3 regions of the Streptomyces sp. NPDC104761 genome follow, and region 2 is predicted to be linked to each of the others. Evidence: riboswitches for the same ligand, from Rfam matches in the RefSeq annotation. Region 2 holds a riboswitch; each other region holds the start of a gene.

Region 1 (5,876 bases), on a different contig from region 2:
GGAGTTGGTTCCGCAATCGATGGCGGCGACGCGGGTCATGGCGTGGGTTCCTTGTCTGTTCGTGATGGCTCGACACGGCCCAGCCGAGCCGAGCCGTGTCGGCCGAGCAGGGGCGGCGCCCGTTCGACCGACCCGGTCGGGGCGGTCCCTGCTCAATCGACCGAGTCGGGTGGTGGGTGGGCGAGGGTCCCCGGGGGTCCGGGGGCGGAGCCCCCGGGACGGCGACCTCTCCGGCGGTCAGTGCTCGGCCGGGGGCACCACACACGCCCCCTTGGCCCACCACTGAGGCAGCATGGCGATCGCCTCGTCGCCCAGCGGGTTCACACCGGGGCCGGCGGCCAGGGAGTGCGCCACGAGCACGTGCAGGCACTTCACCCGGTCCGGCATCCCCCCGGCGCTGGGAAAGCCCGTCAGTTCCTCGATCTCGTCCCGGCGCCGGATGTAGTCCTCGTGCGCGGCCCGGTACGCCGCCGCCAGCTCGGGATCGCTCTCCAGCCGCGCCGTCATCTCCTTCATGACGCCGTTGGCCTCGAGGGTCCCGATGGCGGACGCGGCCTTCGGGCACGTCAGGTAGTACAGCGTCGGGAACGGCGTCCCGTCCGGCAGCCGCGGCGCGGTCTCCACGACGTCCGGCTGCCCGCACGGGCACCGGTGCGCGATCGCCCGCAGCCCGCGCGGCGGCCGCCCGAGCTGCTGCTTGAAGGCCTCGACGTCGGCGTCGGTCGGCTCGGTGCGCGGAGTGGAGGGCGGAGGCGTGTGCATGACTGTGTTCTGTGTGGCTTTCTGTCGGTTCACTGGTCGGACGCGTCGGACTTGTCGACGCCGTCCCAGACGTTCGCGTACCAGGGCCGGTCGGCCGCCCCGAGGTAGGCGTGCGCCTGCTTGGCGGCACCGGGGTCGATCACCACGAACCCGGTCTCGCCCGGCATCACATAGTGCAGCCGCTCGCGGATCTGCTGCTCGGCGTACGCGTCGTCCTGCCACCGCGCCTTGAGGTCCCGCAGCTGCTCGACCCGCTGCCGGGCCTGCTGCTGCTGCCGTTCGAGGTCCGAGATCTCGGCGCGCTGGGAGACGTACTGCCGCATCGGATAGGCGAGCGCCACGACCATCGTGCACAGCACGATCGCGAGCAGCGCGGCGCGGCCGGTGAGCCGGGAGCGGCGGGCCTGACGCCTGGTCTGGGAACGGTAGACCCGGGCCGCCGTCTGCTCGCCGAGCAGCTTGAGCCTGGTCGCGGTGGAGAACCGGTCCCGGTCCTTCACGGCCATGTCCCCGCCTCCCTGGTCGCCCTGATACGTGCGTACGTCCCCGGACACGGTACGGGACCGGGTACGGGGACGTACGTACGACTGGCTAAGCCTTACCCTCTACGGGCCGTACGGGGACGTACGGGCTCAGCCCTTGAAGCGCGGGAAGGCGCTGCGGCCCGCGTACACCGCCGCGTCGTCGAGGATCTCCTCGATGCGCAGCAGCTGGTTGTACTTGGCGACGCGCTCGGAGCGGGCCGGGGCGCCGGTCTTGATCTGGCCGCAGTTGGTGGCGACGGCGAGGTCGGCGATGGTGACGTCCTCGGTCTCACCGGAGCGGTGCGACATCATGCACTTGAAGCCGTTGCGCTGGGCGAGCTCGACGGCGTCCAGGGTCTCGGTCAGCGAACCGATCTGGTTCACCTTGACGAGCAGGGCGTTGGCGGTGCCCTCCTCGATGCCACGGGCCAGGCGCTCCGGGTTGGTGACGAACAGGTCGTCGCCGACGATCTGCACCTTGTCGCCGAGCTTGTCGGTGAGGACCTTCCAGCCCGCCCAGTCGTCCTCGAACAGCGGGTCCTCGATGGAGACCAGCGGGTAGGAGGCGACGAGCTCCTCGTAGTACTCGGTCATCTCGGCGGCCGAGCGGGACTTGCCCTCGAACTCGTACTTGCCGTCCTTGTAGAACTCGGACGCGGCGACGTCGAGCGCGAGCGCGATCTGCTCGCCGGGGACGTAACCGGCCTGCTTGATGGCCTCCAGGATGAGGTCGAGCGCGGCGCGGTTCGACTCCAGGTTCGGGGCGAAGCCGCCCTCGTCGCCGAGGCCGGTGGCCAGGCCCTTGCCCTTCAGGACCTTCTTCAGGGTGTGGTAGACCTCGGCACCCCAGCGCAGCGCCTCGGAGAAGGACTCCGCGCCGATCGGGGCGATCATGAACTCCTGGATGTCGACGTTGGAGTCCGCGTGCGAGCCGCCGTTGAGGATGTTCATCATCGGGACGGGCAGCAGGTGCGCGTTCGGGCCGCCGAGGTAGCGGAACAGCGGCAGGTCGGACGCCTCGGAGGCGGCGTGCGCGACGGCGAGGGAGACGCCGAGGATGGCGTTGGCGCCGAGCGAGCCCTTGTTGTCGGTGGCGTCCAGGTCGAACATCGCCTGGTCGATCAGGCGCTGCTCGGTGGCGTCGTAGCCGACGAGCTCCGGGCCGATCTGCTCGATGACGGCGAGGACGGCCTTCTCGACGCCCTTGCCCTGGTAGCGGTTGGGGTCGCCGTCACGAAGCTCGATGGCCTCGAAGGCACCGGTGGAGGCGCCGGACGGGACGGCGGCACGACCCGTGCTGCCGTCGTCGAGGCCGACCTCGACCTCGACCGTGGGGTTGCCTCGGGAGTCCAGGATTTCCCGGGCTACGACGACGTCGATGGACGGCACGAGCATCTCCTTCTTGGGATGTGACGCTGGTTGTGCGGGGCGCACGCGGGCCTCGTCGGCCCTTGCTCAGCCTTGCGACTAGAGCCTAACCGTCCCGGGGCCGTCGGCCGGCACGACCGACCGGCCCGTGGACACACAGACGGTACTCATTGTTCACGTGCGGAACAAAGGGGGGTCCGATGAAGAACGGGAGAAGAGCGGACCAAGAAGGGGACGCCGGGGCGACGGGGACCACAGGGCGGCGGGTGGCGGGCGGCGGGCGGCGGGCGGCGGGCGGCGGGCGGCGGGCGGCGGCAAAGAGAAACCCCGCTCCGGTGCGTTCGGGGGAAAACGCACCGGAGCGGGGTTCGTGGGGGACGGGGGTGGCCCTCACGTGGTCTCCACTATGGGGACCACGGCTGTGGGGGAGCTGTGGTTCAGCTGGGCACCGCTTGGTACTTTCGGCGGCCGCCCCGCGGGCTGCGTCAGGCGCCCTACTTCAGGTGCAGCTGCTGGCCCGGGTAGATGAAGTCGGCGTCCTCGACGATGTCCTTGTTCAGCTTGAACAGCGCCTGCCAGCCGCCCTTGACCTTGTGCTTCGCGGCGATCGAGCTGAGGGTGTCGCCCTTGACGACCTTGTACTCGCCGTCGCCCTTCTTGACCTTCTTGCCGGTCGGGGTGGTGACGGTCTTCTTGGCGGCCGGGCGCTCGGCGGAGCGGGAGGCGGCCTGGGTGTCGGTCGACCGGGTGCTCGTGCCGGCGCTGCTGCTCGACGAGGAGCTGGAGGAGCCGGTGCTGCTGCCGCTGTAGGTGGCGCCGGACAGACCCGTGCCGCAGACCGGCCAGGCACCCTTGCCCTGCGCGGCGAGGACCTTCTCGGCGATCTGGATCTGCTGCGCCTTGGTGGCCTGGTTGGCCTGCGCGGCGTACTGCGTGCCGCCGTACGCGGCCCAGGTGGAGGCGGAGAACTGCAGACCGCCGTAGTAGCCGTTGCCGGTGTTGATGGCCCAGTTGCCGCCGGACTCGCACTGGGCGACGGCGTCCCACTCGGAGGCGGTGGCGGCGGAGGCGCTGCCGGCCGCCATCAGCGGGGCGGCGACGGCGACGCCGGTGACACCGGCGACAGCGATGGCGCGGACGGCCTTGGACGGACGACGGTGCTTGCCCTTGCCGGAGAACAGCATGGATCGATCCCCTCACCGACGCCTGCGAGGTGAGCTGTCGGGTTCGGGCCGGTTGAGTTGCCCGGCCGCACACCCGTGTGTCGGTGCGCGGCTTCACCCCGAGCCGGATCGGCGGTCTCAACCACCGGTCCCGGCACTTACCTTGGGTCCCCCGCTCCTGCCTACGGCGCATGACGCGACGACTGTTCCCGGGCAGCCGCTGGCAGGACTCGGCGTTGCGACGGCCGGGGCTCGTGGTGACGAGCGGCCTCGACCGTAAACAGGCCATCAGGTGAATTTCAAAGATGATCAGGGCTTCTGAGACTCATCCCACACTCTCACCAAAACGGACATTCAGCTCGAAGCAGGGCGTCAACTCCCGCCGCCTTTCGTCCTATTCGGTGCCGAGTTTCAGGGTCTGACCGGGGGTGATGGCATTCGGGTCGGAGCCGATGTCGGCCTTGTTCACGTCATAGAGCGCGCGCCACCCGCCGTCCAGACCAAGGGAGTCGGCGATGGAGGCGAGGGTGTCGCCGTCGCGGACGACGTAGGTGCCGCCGTCGCCGGAGGCGTGCCGGCCGGAGGAGGTGACATTCTGACCGTTTGTCACGCTTTCGTCCGCCGAACCGCCGCGGTGCTTACCGCCGCCACCGACGGCTCCCGTGTCCACCAGACTCCAAGACCCCCCGGTCTGCCACGATTTGTCCGAGTCGTCAGCCCCGGAGGTGACAGGACTCTCACTGGCCTTCGGCGCAGCGGAGCCGGAATCGGAGTCGGAGGTTTCCGACTTGTCCGTCTTGCTGGATTTGCCGGAGGCGTCAGCCTTGGAGTCGCCGCCGGCGCTCGAACCCGGGGAGGGGGTGACGGAGCCGCCCCCGGAGTCCGTAGTGCCCGAAGAGGCGTCAGAACCGGAGGAAGAGGATGAGTCGGACAGCCCGGAGGACGAGTCCGATGAGTCGGACGAGTCGGATGAACCAGACGAACCACCCGAGCTGCCCAGGCCCGTGTCGACGTTCACCGAGGCGTCGTCGGACGAGAGTCCGGCGAGCAGGGCGCAGGTCCGCCAGGCTTTGGTGCCCTGGTCGGCGAGCATCTTCTCGGCGACCGCGATCTGCTGCGAACGGCTCGCCTGGTCCGGCGTGGAGGCGTACTCCTGGCCCCCGTACTTGCTCCAGTCCTCCAGGGAGATCTGAAGACCGCCGTAGTAGCCCGTGCCGTTGTCGGCGCTCCAGGAGCCGCCGCTCTCGCACTCGGCCACGTGGTCCCAGGTAGAGCCGTCGGCCGCGCTGGCGTTCACCGCGCCGAGGAGCGGGATGGCGATGGCGGAGCCGGTCACCCCGGCCGCGACGAGGAGTGCCGGAGCCTGGCGGGGGCGACGGTGACGACCGTTCCCGGAGAGCATGCGGAAACCTTTCGAGCGACAGCGGTGACCAGCGCGGCGGGTCCCGCGAGGGCGCCGCGCTGATGGGTGAACGTATCGGCAGACGATCACTTGTCACAAGTTAATGCCGCGCAGATCACGTGAAGATCACAGACTTGAACGCCGGTCACCTTTTGCCCGTACGGGCCGGTGGTGGCTTCGGCGAAGGCTCGCCGCGGGCCCGGCGAGGGCCCGGCGAGGGCTCACCGACCGGTGGGCGTGAACTCCACCGGGAGAGTACGCAGTCCGCGCATGATGAGTCCGCCGCGCCACCGCAACTCCCCGTCGTCGACGGCCAGTCGCAGGTCCGGAAGGCGGGTGAGGAGACCGGCGAGCGCGGTCTGTCCCTCCAGGCGGGCGAGCGGAGCGCCGAGGCAGTAGTGGATGCCGTGGCCGTAGCCGAGGTGCTGGTTGTCCCGCCGGGAGAGGTCGAGGGTGTCCGGCTCGGCGAACCGCTCCGGGTCCCGGTCCGCCGCGGCCAGGACAACGAGGACCGGGTCACCGGGCGCGATGTGCTGCCCGCCGATCGCGACCGGCTCGGTGGCGAACCGCCAGGTGGCCAGCTCCACCGGTCCGTCGTAGCGGAGCAGTTCCTCGACAGCGGTCTCCAGCAGCCCGCGCTCGCCGGCGGCCAGGGAA
Region 2 (5,876 bases):
CGGATCTTGAAGGTGCCGCGGCCCGTCTCGTAGGCGTCCCGGACCCCCTCCAGGCCGACGATGCGGCCACCGGTGGGCAGGTCGGGGCCGGGGACGTGCTTCATCAGCGCGTCCAGGTCCGCGTTCGGGTAGCGGATCAGGTGCCGGGCCGCCGCGATGACCTCGCCGAGGTTGTGCGGCGGCATGTTCGTCGCCATGCCGACGGCGATCCCCGACGAGCCGTTCACCAGCAGGTTCGGGAACGCGGCGGGCAGCGCCACCGGCTCCTGCTCCTGGCCGTCGTAGTTGGGCGCGAAGTCGACCGTGTCCTCGTCGATCGACTCGGTCATCAGGCTGGTCGCCTCGGCCATCCGGCACTCGGTGTACCGCATGGCGGCCGGCGGGTCGTCGTTGCCCAGTGAGCCGAAGTTGCCGTGGCCGTCGACCAGCGGGACCCGCATCGAGAACGGCTGGGCCATGCGCACCAGCGCGTCGTAGATCGACGAGTCGCCGTGCGGGTGCAGCTTGCCCATCACCTCGCCGACCACGCGCGCGCACTTCACGTAGGCGCGGTCGGGGCGCACACCCATCTCGTTCATCTGGTAGACGATCCGGCGGTGCACCGGCTTGAGGCCGTCGCGGGCGTCCGGCAGGGCGCGCGAGTAGATGACCGAGTACGCGTACTCGAGGTAGGAGCCGCGCATCTCGTCCACGACGTCGATGTCGAGGATTCTCTCCTCGAACGAGTCGTCGGGCGGCGGGGTCTTCGTGCTGCGGCGGGCCATCGCTGCCGGCTCCTTGCTCATGCGTGAACGGGATCTGACGCGGACCATTGTGGACCGCGGCACTGACAACCCGGGCCAGGACCCGGTCTCCGCGGCCCGCCCCGGTGCCCGGAGGCCGCCCGGAGCGCGGCCCGGAGACATGCGAGGCGGGTCGGACGCAGGCTACGCGATCCACCCGCGCGATCCGCTGTGGGCGTACGTCGTGCGGGAACTTCGCCCGGCCCCCGCACGCTTGCATACAGTGGCAGGACCGGTAGAAAAACCGCGGTTCGGGACCGCTTCCGCGAGCGAAGGGACGTACATGCCCATGGGTCACACGACCACGGCCGAGACAGGCTCCGGGGGCCTGGCAGCGACCGAGCACCGCTTGGCCAACGGTCTGCGCGTGGTGCTCTCCGAGGACCACCTGACCCCGGTCGCGGCGGTCTGCCTCTGGTACGACGTCGGTTCCCGGCACGAAGTCAAGGGGCGTACCGGCCTGGCTCACCTTTTCGAGCACCTGATGTTCCAGGGTTCCGCCCAGGTGAAGGGCAACGGCCACTTCGAGCTCGTCCAGGGCGCCGGCGGCTCGCTGAACGGCACCACGAGCTTCGAGCGCACCAACTACTTCGAGACCATGCCCGCCCACCAGCTGGAGCTCGCGCTCTGGCTGGAGGCCGACCGCATGGGCTCGCTGCTCGCGGCCCTGGACGACGAGTCGATGGAGAACCAGCGGGACGTCGTCAAGAACGAGCGCCGCCAGCGCTACGACAACGTCCCCTACGGCACGGCCTTCGAGAAGCTGACCGCGCTCGCCTACCCGGAGGGCCACCCGTACCACCACACGCCGATCGGCTCGATGGCCGACCTGGACGCGGCCACCCTGGAGGACGCCCGCGCGTTCTTCCGCACCTACTACGCGCCCAACAACGCGGTGCTCTCCGTGGTCGGCGACATCGACCCGGAGCAGACCCTCGCCTGGATCGAGAAGTACTTCGGTTCCATCCCGGCGCACGACGGCAAGCCCACCCCGCGCGACGGCTCGCTGCCGGAGGTCATCGGCGAGCAGCTGCGCGAGGTCGTCGTGGAGGAGGTCCCCGCGCGGGCGCTGATGGCCGCCTACCGGCTCCCGGAGGACGGTACGCGCGCGTCCGACGCGGCCGACCTGGCCCTCACCGTCCTCGGCGGCGGCGAGTCCTCCCGCCTCTACAACCGCCTGGTCCGGCGCGACCGTACGGCCGTCGCGGCCGGCTTCGGCCTGCTGCGGCTCGCCGGTGCGCCCTCGCTCGGCTGGCTGGACGTGAAGACCTCCGGTGACGTCGAGGTGCCGGTCATCGAGGCCGCCATCGACGAGGAGCTCGCCCGGTTCGCCGAACAGGGCCCGACGCCCGAGGAGATGGAGCGCGCCCAGGCCCAGTTGGAGCGCGAGTGGCTGGACCGGCTCGGTACCGTCGCGGGCCGCGCGGACGAACTGTGCCGCTTCGCCGTCCTGTTCGGCGACCCGCAGCTCGCCCTGACCGCCGTGCAGCGTGTCCTGGCGGTCACCCCGGAGGAGGTCCAGGAGGTCGCCAAGGCCCGTCTGCGGCCCGACAACCGCGCGGTGCTCGTCTACGAACCGAAGTCCCCGGAGACGGTCGAGGACGCCGACGTACCCGAGGACCCCGAGGCCGAAGCCACGGTCGAAGCCGGCGACAACAACGAGGAGAGGGCCAAGTGACCGAGCTCGCCACCATGGACTTCCACCCCCAGCCGCAGCCGGGCGAGGCCAAGCCCTGGGCCTTCCCGGCACCCGAGCGCGGCACCCTGGACAACGGCCTGACCGTGCTGCACTGCCACCGCCCCGGCCAGCAGGTCGTCGCCGTCGAGGTGCTCCTGGACGCGCCCCTGGACGCCGAGCCGGCCGGCCTGGACGGCGTCGCCACGATCATGGCGCGCGCCTTCTCCGAGGGCACCGACAAGCACTCCGCCGAGGAGTACGCCGCCGAGCTCGAGCGGGCCGGTGCCACCCTCGACGCGCACGCCGACCACCCCGGCGTCCGGATCAGCCTGGAGGTCCCGGCCTCCCGGCTCGCCAAGGGCCTCGGGCTGCTCTCCGACGCGCTGCGGGCGCCCGCCTTCGCCGAGAGCGAGGTCGAGCGGCTGGTCCGCAACCGCCTCGACGAGATCCCGCACGAGCTGGCCAACCCCAGCCGGCGCGCCGCCAAGGAGCTCTACAAGGAGCTGTTCCCGTCGACCGCGCGGATGTCCCGGCCGCGCCAGGGCACCGAGGACACCGTCGAGAAGATCGACGCGGCCGCCGTCCGTGCCTTCTACGACCGGCACGTGCGCCCCGCCACGGCCACGGCGGTCGTCGTCGGCGACCTGACCGGCATCGACCTGAACGAGCTGCTCGGCGAGACCCTGGGTGCCTGGCGCGGTTCCACCGCGCAGCCCCGCCCGGTCCCGGCGGTGACCGCCGACGACACCGGCCGGGTCGTCATCGTGGACCGCCCCGGCGCCGTCCAGACCCAGCTGCTCATCGGCCGTGTCGGCGCCGACCGGCACGACCGGGTGTGGCCCGCCCAGGTGCTCGGCACCTACTGCCTGGGCGGCACCCTCACCTCCCGCCTGGACCGCGTCCTGCGCGAGGAGAAGGGCTACACCTACGGCGTCCGCTCCTTCGGGCAGGTCCTGCGGTCCGCCCCCGACGGCACCGGCGCCGCGATGCTCGCCATCAGCGGCTCCGTGGACACCCCGAACACCGGGCCGGCCCTGTCGGACCTGTGGACGGTGCTGCGCACGCTCGCCGCCGAGGGCCTCACGGACGCCGAGCGCGACGTGGCCGTGCAGAACCTCGTCGGGGTGGCGCCGCTCAAGTACGAGACCGCGGCGGCCGTCGCGGGCACCCTGGCCGACCAGGTCGAGCAGTACCTGCCCGACGACTTCCAGGCCACGCTGTACCGGCAACTGGCCGCCACCGGCACCGTGGAGGCCACCGCGGCGGTCGTGAACGCCTTCCCGGTGGACCGCCTGGTGACGGTCCTCGTCGGGGACGCGGCGCAGATCAAGGAGCCCGTGGAGGCTCTCGGGATCGGCGAAGTCCACGTCGTCGCCGCCGAGTAGCGGCGCGCGCGTGCGGAGCCCTGGTGACCATCCCGGTCACCAGGGCTCTGGAATGTCCGAATTGGGGCGGAGGTTGCCTGTCTGCCCTGTGGGATGCGCGACAAAAACGGTGATCCGTTTGAGCATTGAAGGCGGGCCCTCGTAGGTTCTTCCGGGCTGTCCGTCAGGCATCGCGCCGCGTCCGCGGCACCGGACAGCCATCGCCGAGTCCCCGTACGGCGCGAGCCAGGGGAGCCGGGGACCCACGCAGTCCCTGGGGTGAATCGGGCGCCCGCGCGTGTCGCGAGGGGGTCCGTAGGAGACCTTCCTGCTCCGAACCCGTCAGCTAACCCGGTAGGCGAGAGGGAAGGAAAGGACCAGCCTCTACATGGCGTTCATGTGCGCCTCCGGGAAGCATCGTCGTCCCGGCCGGGTGAAGCGCACCACCGCGCAGGCCGCCGGCATCGCGGCCCTCACCACCACAGGTGTCATCGGCACCGTCTCCGCCGCCCCGGCGCTCGCCGCCGAGAACTCCGTGGAGCAGACCGGCCTCACCCCGGTCATCACGATCAGCGACTCCGTCGCCGAGCAGATCGACGCCCAGGCCGCCGCCCAGAAGGCGGTCGCCGAGCGCAAGGCGGCCGAGGAGGCCGCCCGGAAGAAGGCCGCGGAGCAGGCCAAGAAGGAGCGCGCGGCCAAGGCTCGCGCCGCCCGCGAGGCCGAGCGCAAGCGCCTCAACACCTTCGTCGCGCCGATCAGCGACTCCTACGTCTCCACCGGCTACAAGACCGGCGGCTCCCTGTGGTCCTCCGGTGCCCACACCGGCATCGACTTCCACGCCGCGAGCGGCACGGTCGTGCACGCGGTCGGCACCGGCACGGTCGTCTCCACCGGCTGGGGCGGCGCGTACGGCAACGAGATCGTCATCAAGATGGCCGACGGCATGTACACCCAGTACGGCCACCTCTCGTCCATCGGCGTCTCGGTGGGGCAGCGGGTCACCCCGGGCCAGCAGATCGGGCTCTCCGGTGCGACCGGCAACACGACCGGCCCCCACCTCCACTTCGAGGCCCGTACTACCCCCGAGTACGGCTCCGACGTCGACCCGGTCGCCTACCTCCGCAAGCACGGCGTGAACGTCTGAGGGAGCTGGACGCGGGTCCGGCGCCGAGGCCGACGTGGGGTCGCGGTGCGGTCGTCGGGTGCGGGTGCGCCGTGGCTGGTCGCGCAGTTCCCCGCGCCCCTGAAGGGGCGCTGCGGTGACGCCCCTGAAAGGGGCGCGGGGAACTGCGCGAGCAACCCCCACGTACCCGCACCCGACGACCGAGCACCGACGACAACCCGCGACATCTTCCGAAGCTCCGGCCCCACCGCCGGGGCTTTCGTCGTTTTCGTGCCCCTGCTGTCCAAAATATATCCCTGGATTCCGGCCCCCCTTCGGAAATTCCGGCTCATTGCAATAGAGTCACGGAACGAGCGCCACTCGGCGGCGTTTCACGGGGATTAAGGCGGAGGTCGGACATGCGTATTCCGGCGCACTCGGTATGCACGGCGATCCGGGACGACATCGTCGCGGGTGTCTACGAGCGGGGCAGCCGGCTCACCGAGGAACTCCTGGCCCGTCGTTACGGGGTCTCGCGCGTCCCCGTCCGTGAGGCCCTGCGCACGCTGGAGGCCGAGGGCTTCGTGGTGACGCGCCGGCACGCGGGCGCGTGCGTGGCCGAACCGACCGAGCAGGAGGCCGCCGACCTGCTGGAGATGCGCATGCTCCTGGAGCCGCTCGGCGCCTCCCGGGCCGCCCAGCGCCGCACCGAGGCCCACCTCAAGGTGCTGCGCGGACTGGTCAGGCTGGGGCAGGAGCGGGCCCGGCGGGGCAACAGCGAGGATCTGCGCTCCCTGGGCGGCTGGTTCCACGAGACCCTCGCGCAGGCCTCCGGCAGCCACGCCCTGACCTCGACGCTCACCCAGCTGCGCCACAAGATCGCCTGGATGTACACCGTGGAGACGCCCGCCAACCCCGTGGAGTCCTGGACGGAGCACGGCGCCATCGTG
Region 3 (5,876 bases), on a different contig from region 2:
GTCCCCCGCACAGGGCGCGGCCTGGTTCGCGGCCCATCTGGAACGCGGCTCGGCGCTCGTGGCCGAGCCCGCCGACGCACCGGGCGAGGTGGCCGGGTTCGCGGTCTACGGACCGTGGCGCGCCCTGGACGGCTACCGGCACACGGTGGAGAACTCCGTGTACGTCCGTGAGGGCAGCCACGGGCTCGGCATCGGCTCCGCGCTGCTCGGCCCGCTCATCGCCTCGGCGCGCGAGGCCGGCCACCATGTGATGATCGCCGGCATCGAGTCCGGGAACGCCGCGTCGGTCCGGCTGCACGACCGGTTCGGCTTCGAGCACGTCGGCACGGTCCGGGAGGTGGGCACCAAGTTCGGCCGCTGGCTGGACCTGACGATCATGCGGCTGCCGCTGGCCTGAGACGGCAACGCGGGTGGCGGGCCGACCGATTAGGGTGACCGCGTGGCGAGAGTGCGGTTGAGCGTGGCCGAGCGGCGGGAGGAGCTGCTGCGGGCCGCCATCGGGCAGATCGAGGCGCGGGGCGTGGCGGCGGTGCGGATCGCCGATGTGGCCTCGGCCCTCGGGGTGAGCAACGCGCTGGTGCTGTACCACTTCTCGACGAAGGAGAAGCTGGTCGCGGCCGCCTTCACCTATGCCGCCGAGGACGACCTGGCGCATCTGCGCAAACTGCTGGGCCGCCGCACGTCGGCGCTGCGCCGGCTGCGGGCCGCGGTGCGCTGGTACGCGCCGACCGGCCAGGCCAAGGGCTGGCGGCTGTGGATCGAGGGCTGGGCGGTGGCGTTGCGGGAGCCCGCGCTGCGGGACGTCACCAAGGGACTGGACCAGCAGTGGAAGGCGGCCATCGCCGAGGTCATCGCCGAGGGGGTGGCGGCGGGTGAGTTCCGGTGCCCCGACCCCGCGGCGGCGGCGCTGCGGCTGACCGCGCTGCTCGACGGGCTCGCCGTCCAGCTGACCTCGTACCCCGGCGCCGTACCCCGGGCCAGGGCCCAGGCCTGGGCCGACGAGGCGCTGGCGCGCGAACTGGGGCTGCCCGAGCGGCAGTAAGGGGCGGCCCGCAGTGCGGCCACCCCCTACCCGCCCGCTCCGCCTCAGGCCACGGAAGCGATCCGCATCTTGATGTCGTCCGGGGAGAGCGCACCCTTGGCCGTCACGTGGTCGCCGGACGACTCGCCGCGCAGCCGGCGCCCGATCCAGGGGACCAGGTACTCGCGGGCCCAGTGCACGTCGTCGCGGCGGACCTCCAGGGTGCCGCGGGGCGGCAGCGGGGGCCATGCCTGGTCGGGGTCGGCCGGCACCTCGATGCCGAGCACCTGACCGGCGCGCAGCGCCACGCGCGTGTGCCCCTCGGGAGACAGGTGCAGGCGGTCGCCGTCCCAGGCCCGCCGGTCCTGCACGCTCTTGAGGGACCACAGGTCGAGGACCGGGCAGCCGTACCGGTCGGCGATGGCCCGGACATGTCCGTTGTATGTGGCGATCTTGCCGCGCAGGTGCTTCAGGACGGGCACGCCCCGGGTGTCGAAGCCGGTGGTCACGAGCACCGTGCCGACGGCCTCGGTCAGCCGGGCCACGGCCCGCTCGAACCGCTCGGCCACCTCGTCGGGGTCGGTGCCGGGGCGGATGATGTCGTTGCCGCCCGCGCAGAAGGAGACCAGGTCCGGGGCGAGTTCCAGGGCCTGCGGCACCTGGTCCGCCACGATCTGGTCGAGCAGTTTCCCGCGTACGGCGAGGTTGGTGTAGCTGAAGTCGCCCTCGGGCCGCCGGTCGGACAGCAGTACCGCGAACCGGTCGGCCCAGCCGACGAACGCCCCGTCGGGGCCGGGGTCTCCCACGCCCTCGGTGAAGCTGTCCCCCACCGCTGCGTACGACCCGATCACTGATGCATTGTCACTCTTCGAATCGTCTCCCACGTCGGGCCATGATTCACCTTCGGCTGTGACCTACGCGACCGTAATAAGGGGTTGACGCTCGGTGAGATAAGACACTGCTAAATACTTTGCCAATCTTGGAATAAGTCCCTGACCAGCGGTGTTGACGTCGATCCTGATTCCGGGACCGCGTGTGGGGCGGCCCCGGAATGCCGGAGGTCGGCGCCTGCAGGGTCAGCCGACGGTGACGCTCTTGGAGCGGAGGTAGGCGACCGGGTCCACGTCCGAGCCGTAGTCGGGGGTGGTGCGGATCTCGAAGTGGAGGTGCGGGCCGGTCACGTTGCCGGTCGCGCCGGAGAGGCCGATCTGCTGACCCGCGGTCACCGTCTGGCCGACCGAGACGGACAGGGCGGAGAGGTGGCCGAACTGCGCGTAGTAGCCGTCGGCGAGCCGGATGACGACCTGGTTGCCGTAGGCGCCGCCCCAGCCGGCCGTGACGACGGTACCGGCGCCGACGGCCTTGACCGGGGTGCCGGTCGGGACGACGAAGTCGACGCCCGTGTGGTAACCGCTGGACCACATGCTGCCGGCCACGTGGTAGCCGGTGCCGATGGTGCCACCGGCGACCGGGAGGGTGAAGCCGGCGACGGTCGTGGCCGCACCGCCCGCGATGTCCGAGGCGTCCGAGGACGAGGACGACGCCGAGGACGACGCCGAGGACGAGGCGGACGACCGCGGACTCCACTGCGCCTCGGGACGGGAGCCGGAGTCCGTCGGCGCGGCGTGCCGGCCGCCGAGGGTGAGCTTGAGGCCGGGGTGGATCAGCGAGGGATTGCCGCCCACTGCCTGCCGGTTGTCGGCGTAGAGCCGGTGCCAGCCACCGCGGACGTTCTGGTCACGGGCGATCTTCGAGAGGTAGTCGCCGGGCACCACCGTGTAGATCCGCCGCGCGGAATGCGCGGCGCCGGAATTCCGTGCGGGCGCCTCCTTCACCGCGGCCCTCTCGGCCACGGGAAGCGACTGGGCGGCCTTTCCGGAAAGGGACTGCGTGGTGGTCGCGTGGGCGCCGGTGGCCCCCATGAGCGGCAGGGCCAGCGCGGCGCCACCGGTTCCGGCGACGGCCATCGAACGGGTGAGACGCTGGGACTTGGGACGGCGGTGCTTACCCTTCGCGGGCATGGCGCATTCCTCTCCTGCGCCTGCGAGGTGAGCTGTCGGGTTCGGGCTGGAGCTGCCCGGCCACACCGGAGGAGGTGGCTGCACCCCGAGCCGTCCCGGGAACCGGAACAGGCGGTCATACCTGGTGGGTCCCCCGCTCCTGCCGGGCACGGGTGAGTGTGTGTGGGGACTCCGGGCGGCGGCAGGATTCGGCGTTCCGACCGGATGTGCGGCGAACGTAAGCGAGGGGGACGGACATGGACAAGCACCCGGTTCCGGCCGTCCGGTCCCGACGTGATCCATAAAGGGACGTTCCGGTCACCCTCCGTGAATTCCGGCCCCCGTCGGATTTCCAATTCGCTTGCGGAACATCAGGATTACGTGAGCATGACGCGCGACGGACGGTCACGAATATGACGCTCCTCACGCACGTCACACCACGTCCGCTTATTCCATGGCAAGTTATGACGAAGGCGCCAATTCGGGCAGATGCGTCAGACCCGGCGGAGCCGGAAGACCGCCGCATCCAGGTCACCCTTCAGCCCGGTACGCAGCCCGTGGTGCAACAGCACGGCACCTCGATGCACTTCGCCCGTTTCGCGGCATTCGTACGACGCGGTCGGGTCGAGCCCCTGCAGCCGCAGCGCCGGCGCCGGCTCGCCGTAGCTCTGCGCCTGCAGCCAGGCCAGGACGACGGTCTCGTCGCCGAGGGTGTACTGCACCGCGCTGAGCCCGCCGGCCGGTGGCCGCAGCCGGAACTGGTCGCCGCGCTGCACCTGGGGCCGGATCTCCTTGTAGAGTTCCACCCAGCGCCCGGCCTCGGCCAGCTCCTCCTCGGTCCACCGCGAGAGGTCGCCGCCGACCCCGAGCGCGCCGGCCATGGAGCTGACGAACCGGAAGCGCAGGCTGCTGATCCGGCCGTTGAGCTGGTGGTTCGGGCTGTCGGTGACCCAGGCCGACATGACCCGGGCGGGGTGGATCTGGCTGAAGCCGTGCTGGATGGCGAGCCGGTCCAGCGGGTCGGTGTTGTCGGAGGTCCACACCTCGTCGGTACGGCTCATGATCCCGAGGTCGATCCGCCCGCCACCGCCAGAGCAGGACTCGATGGCGACGTTCGGGTGGGCCGCGCGGATCCGGTCGAGCAGGGCGTACAGGCCGCGCACATGGTCGACCCACAGACGCTGCGGGTAGGGCTCGCCGGGCCAGCCCGCGTCCGTGAAGCAGCGGTTGAAGTCCCACTTGACGTAGTCGATCGGGGCACTGGACAGCAGGGCGTCGAGCTGCTCCCAGAGGTATTCCTGGACGTCCTCGCGGGCGAGGTTGAGGACGAGCTGGTTGCGGAGTTCCGTCCGCTTTCGTCCCTGCTGGTACTGGACCCAGTCGGGGTGGGCGCGGTACAGGTCGCTGTCCGGGTTGACCATCTCGGGCTCGACCCAGATGCCGAACTGCATGCCGAGGGCGTGCACGTAGTCGGCGAGGGGCTTGAGGCCCTTGGGGAAGCGGTCGGGGTTGGGCGTCCAGTCGCCGAGGCCGGCGCGGTCGCTGGTGCGGGCGCCGAACCAGCCGTCGTCGACCACGAACAGCTCGACGCCGATCGCGGCGGCCCGGCGGGCGAGGGTGGCCTGCTGCTCCTCGGAGATGTCGAAGGTGGTGGCCTCCCAGGAGTTGAACAGCACCGGCCGGTCCTGGTCGGCGTCCGGGATGACGTGCGCCCGCTGGTAGGCGTGCCAGGCGCGGCTCGCCCCGCCGAAGCCGCCGTCGGTCCACAGGCCGGCGAAGACCGGGCTGGTGTACGACTCGCCCTCGGCCAGCATCAGCAGGCCCGAGTCGTCGTAGCCGGCGCCGCCGGTGATCTGCACGCGCGCGTCGGGAAGTTGGGCGACCGCGATCCGCCAGGAGCCGGACCAGCCGAGGGCGCAGCCCCAGACCTCGCCGCGCTCCTCGGTGGCGTCGGTGTCGAGGGCGACCCAGGGCAGGTGCTGGTGGCCGGTGTGGCCGCGGCGGCTGCCGATGACCTTCTCGCCGTAGGTGAGCGGGGCCCTGGTGAGGCGGGACTCGGCGGCCCAGCGTCCGTGCAGCTGGGACAGCCGCCAGCCCTCTCGGTCGGGGAGCGTCCAGGTGGCGGGGTCGGCGCGCAGCAGCTCCACGCGCGCGCGTGCCTCGTTGTCCACGCTCACCCAGCGCTCGACGACGTCGCCGCGCATCCGGTAGTGCAGGGTGATGACGATGCCGTCGTCCGTGAAGCGCAGCCGGAGCTCGTCGTCCTCGACCTCGTACGTGTCGAAGGTCCACTCGGTGCCCCGGCGCTCCTCGGTCCGCACGGACAGCGCGGGCCGCACGAAGCGGGGGCCGCCCTCGACGGGGTACTCCTCGCGGCCGTCCAGCGGGGACTCGAAGGGCCAGTAGCCGGGCAGCACCCGGGTGCTGAGCTCTTCGGCGTCGGCGAGCCGGATCCTGGGCCCCCAGTGCAGGTGGAGCAGTTCGTCGGTCTCCGTCAGATGCAGCGCGTAGCTGCTGCCGGGGCCCGACAGCAGCCAGGTACGACCGTTTTCGGCGATGTCCACCATCGAGAAACCTCACACAGGGGCCAACAGATCCGCTCAAGCACCAACATCATCAACGGCTACGGGCCCCGGAGGCAAGGGGCACGGGCCGCGGAGGCGATGCCTGTGGACAACTCATTGCCCGTGGAAACCGATGTCGTATGGTCGGTCCAGTGCCCGTCGACGAGCAGCGCCGACGGGGCCGGCCGGGAGGAGCCCCCCGTGACGCAGCAGGTCCCGTCGACCGAGCCCGAGCTGGCCGGTGTGCGCAACTTCCGTGACGTGGGCGGCCTGCCGACCGTGGACGGGCGA

What was found. A riboswitch is a leader RNA that binds a small molecule or an ion and turns the genes downstream of it on or off. The one in region 2 is predicted to bind cyclic di-AMP.
Region 1: another riboswitch for cyclic di-AMP. It lies ahead of ACZ63F_RS07075 (transglycosylase family protein); the one in region 2 lies ahead of ACZ63F_RS39235 (M23 family metallopeptidase).
Region 3: another riboswitch for cyclic di-AMP. It lies ahead of ACZ63F_RS31560 (M23 family metallopeptidase); the one in region 2 lies ahead of ACZ63F_RS39235 (M23 family metallopeptidase).

What each region holds. Positions count from the first base shown of each region.
Region 1 is NZ_JBVJNZ010000002.1:107,433-113,308, forward strand. It holds gene ACZ63F_RS07055 (Ppx/GppA phosphatase family protein) at 1-39, opposite strand, end outside; gene ACZ63F_RS07060 (DUF501 domain-containing protein) at 238-762, opposite strand; gene ACZ63F_RS07065 (FtsB family cell division protein) at 792-1,268, opposite strand; gene eno (phosphopyruvate hydratase) at 1,395-2,681, opposite strand; gene ACZ63F_RS07075 (transglycosylase family protein) at 3,149-3,838, opposite strand; cyclic di-AMP (ydaO/yuaA leader) riboswitch at 3,843-4,017, opposite strand; gene ACZ63F_RS07080 (transglycosylase family protein) at 4,212-5,219, opposite strand; gene ACZ63F_RS07085 (cytochrome P450 family protein) at 5,441-5,876, opposite strand, start outside.
Region 2 is NZ_JBVJNZ010000022.1:105,124-110,999, forward strand. It holds gene ACZ63F_RS39220 (DNA gyrase/topoisomerase IV subunit A) at 1-764, opposite strand, end outside; gene ACZ63F_RS39225 (M16 family metallopeptidase) at 1,066-2,460, shown strand; gene ACZ63F_RS39230 (M16 family metallopeptidase) at 2,457-3,845, shown strand; cyclic di-AMP (ydaO/yuaA leader) riboswitch at 4,037-4,200, shown strand; gene ACZ63F_RS39235 (M23 family metallopeptidase) at 4,213-4,968, shown strand; gene ACZ63F_RS39240 (GntR family transcriptional regulator) at 5,346-5,876, shown strand, end outside.
Region 3 is NZ_JBVJNZ010000013.1:233,957-239,832, reverse strand. It holds gene ACZ63F_RS31575 (GNAT family N-acetyltransferase) at 1-397, shown strand, start outside; gene ACZ63F_RS31570 (TetR/AcrR family transcriptional regulator) at 440-1,042, shown strand; gene ACZ63F_RS31565 (SGNH/GDSL hydrolase family protein) at 1,087-1,872, opposite strand; gene ACZ63F_RS31560 (M23 family metallopeptidase) at 2,098-3,042, opposite strand; cyclic di-AMP (ydaO/yuaA leader) riboswitch at 3,047-3,207, opposite strand; gene ACZ63F_RS31555 (alpha-galactosidase) at 3,516-5,588, opposite strand; gene ACZ63F_RS31550 (tyrosine-protein phosphatase) at 5,787-5,876, shown strand, end outside.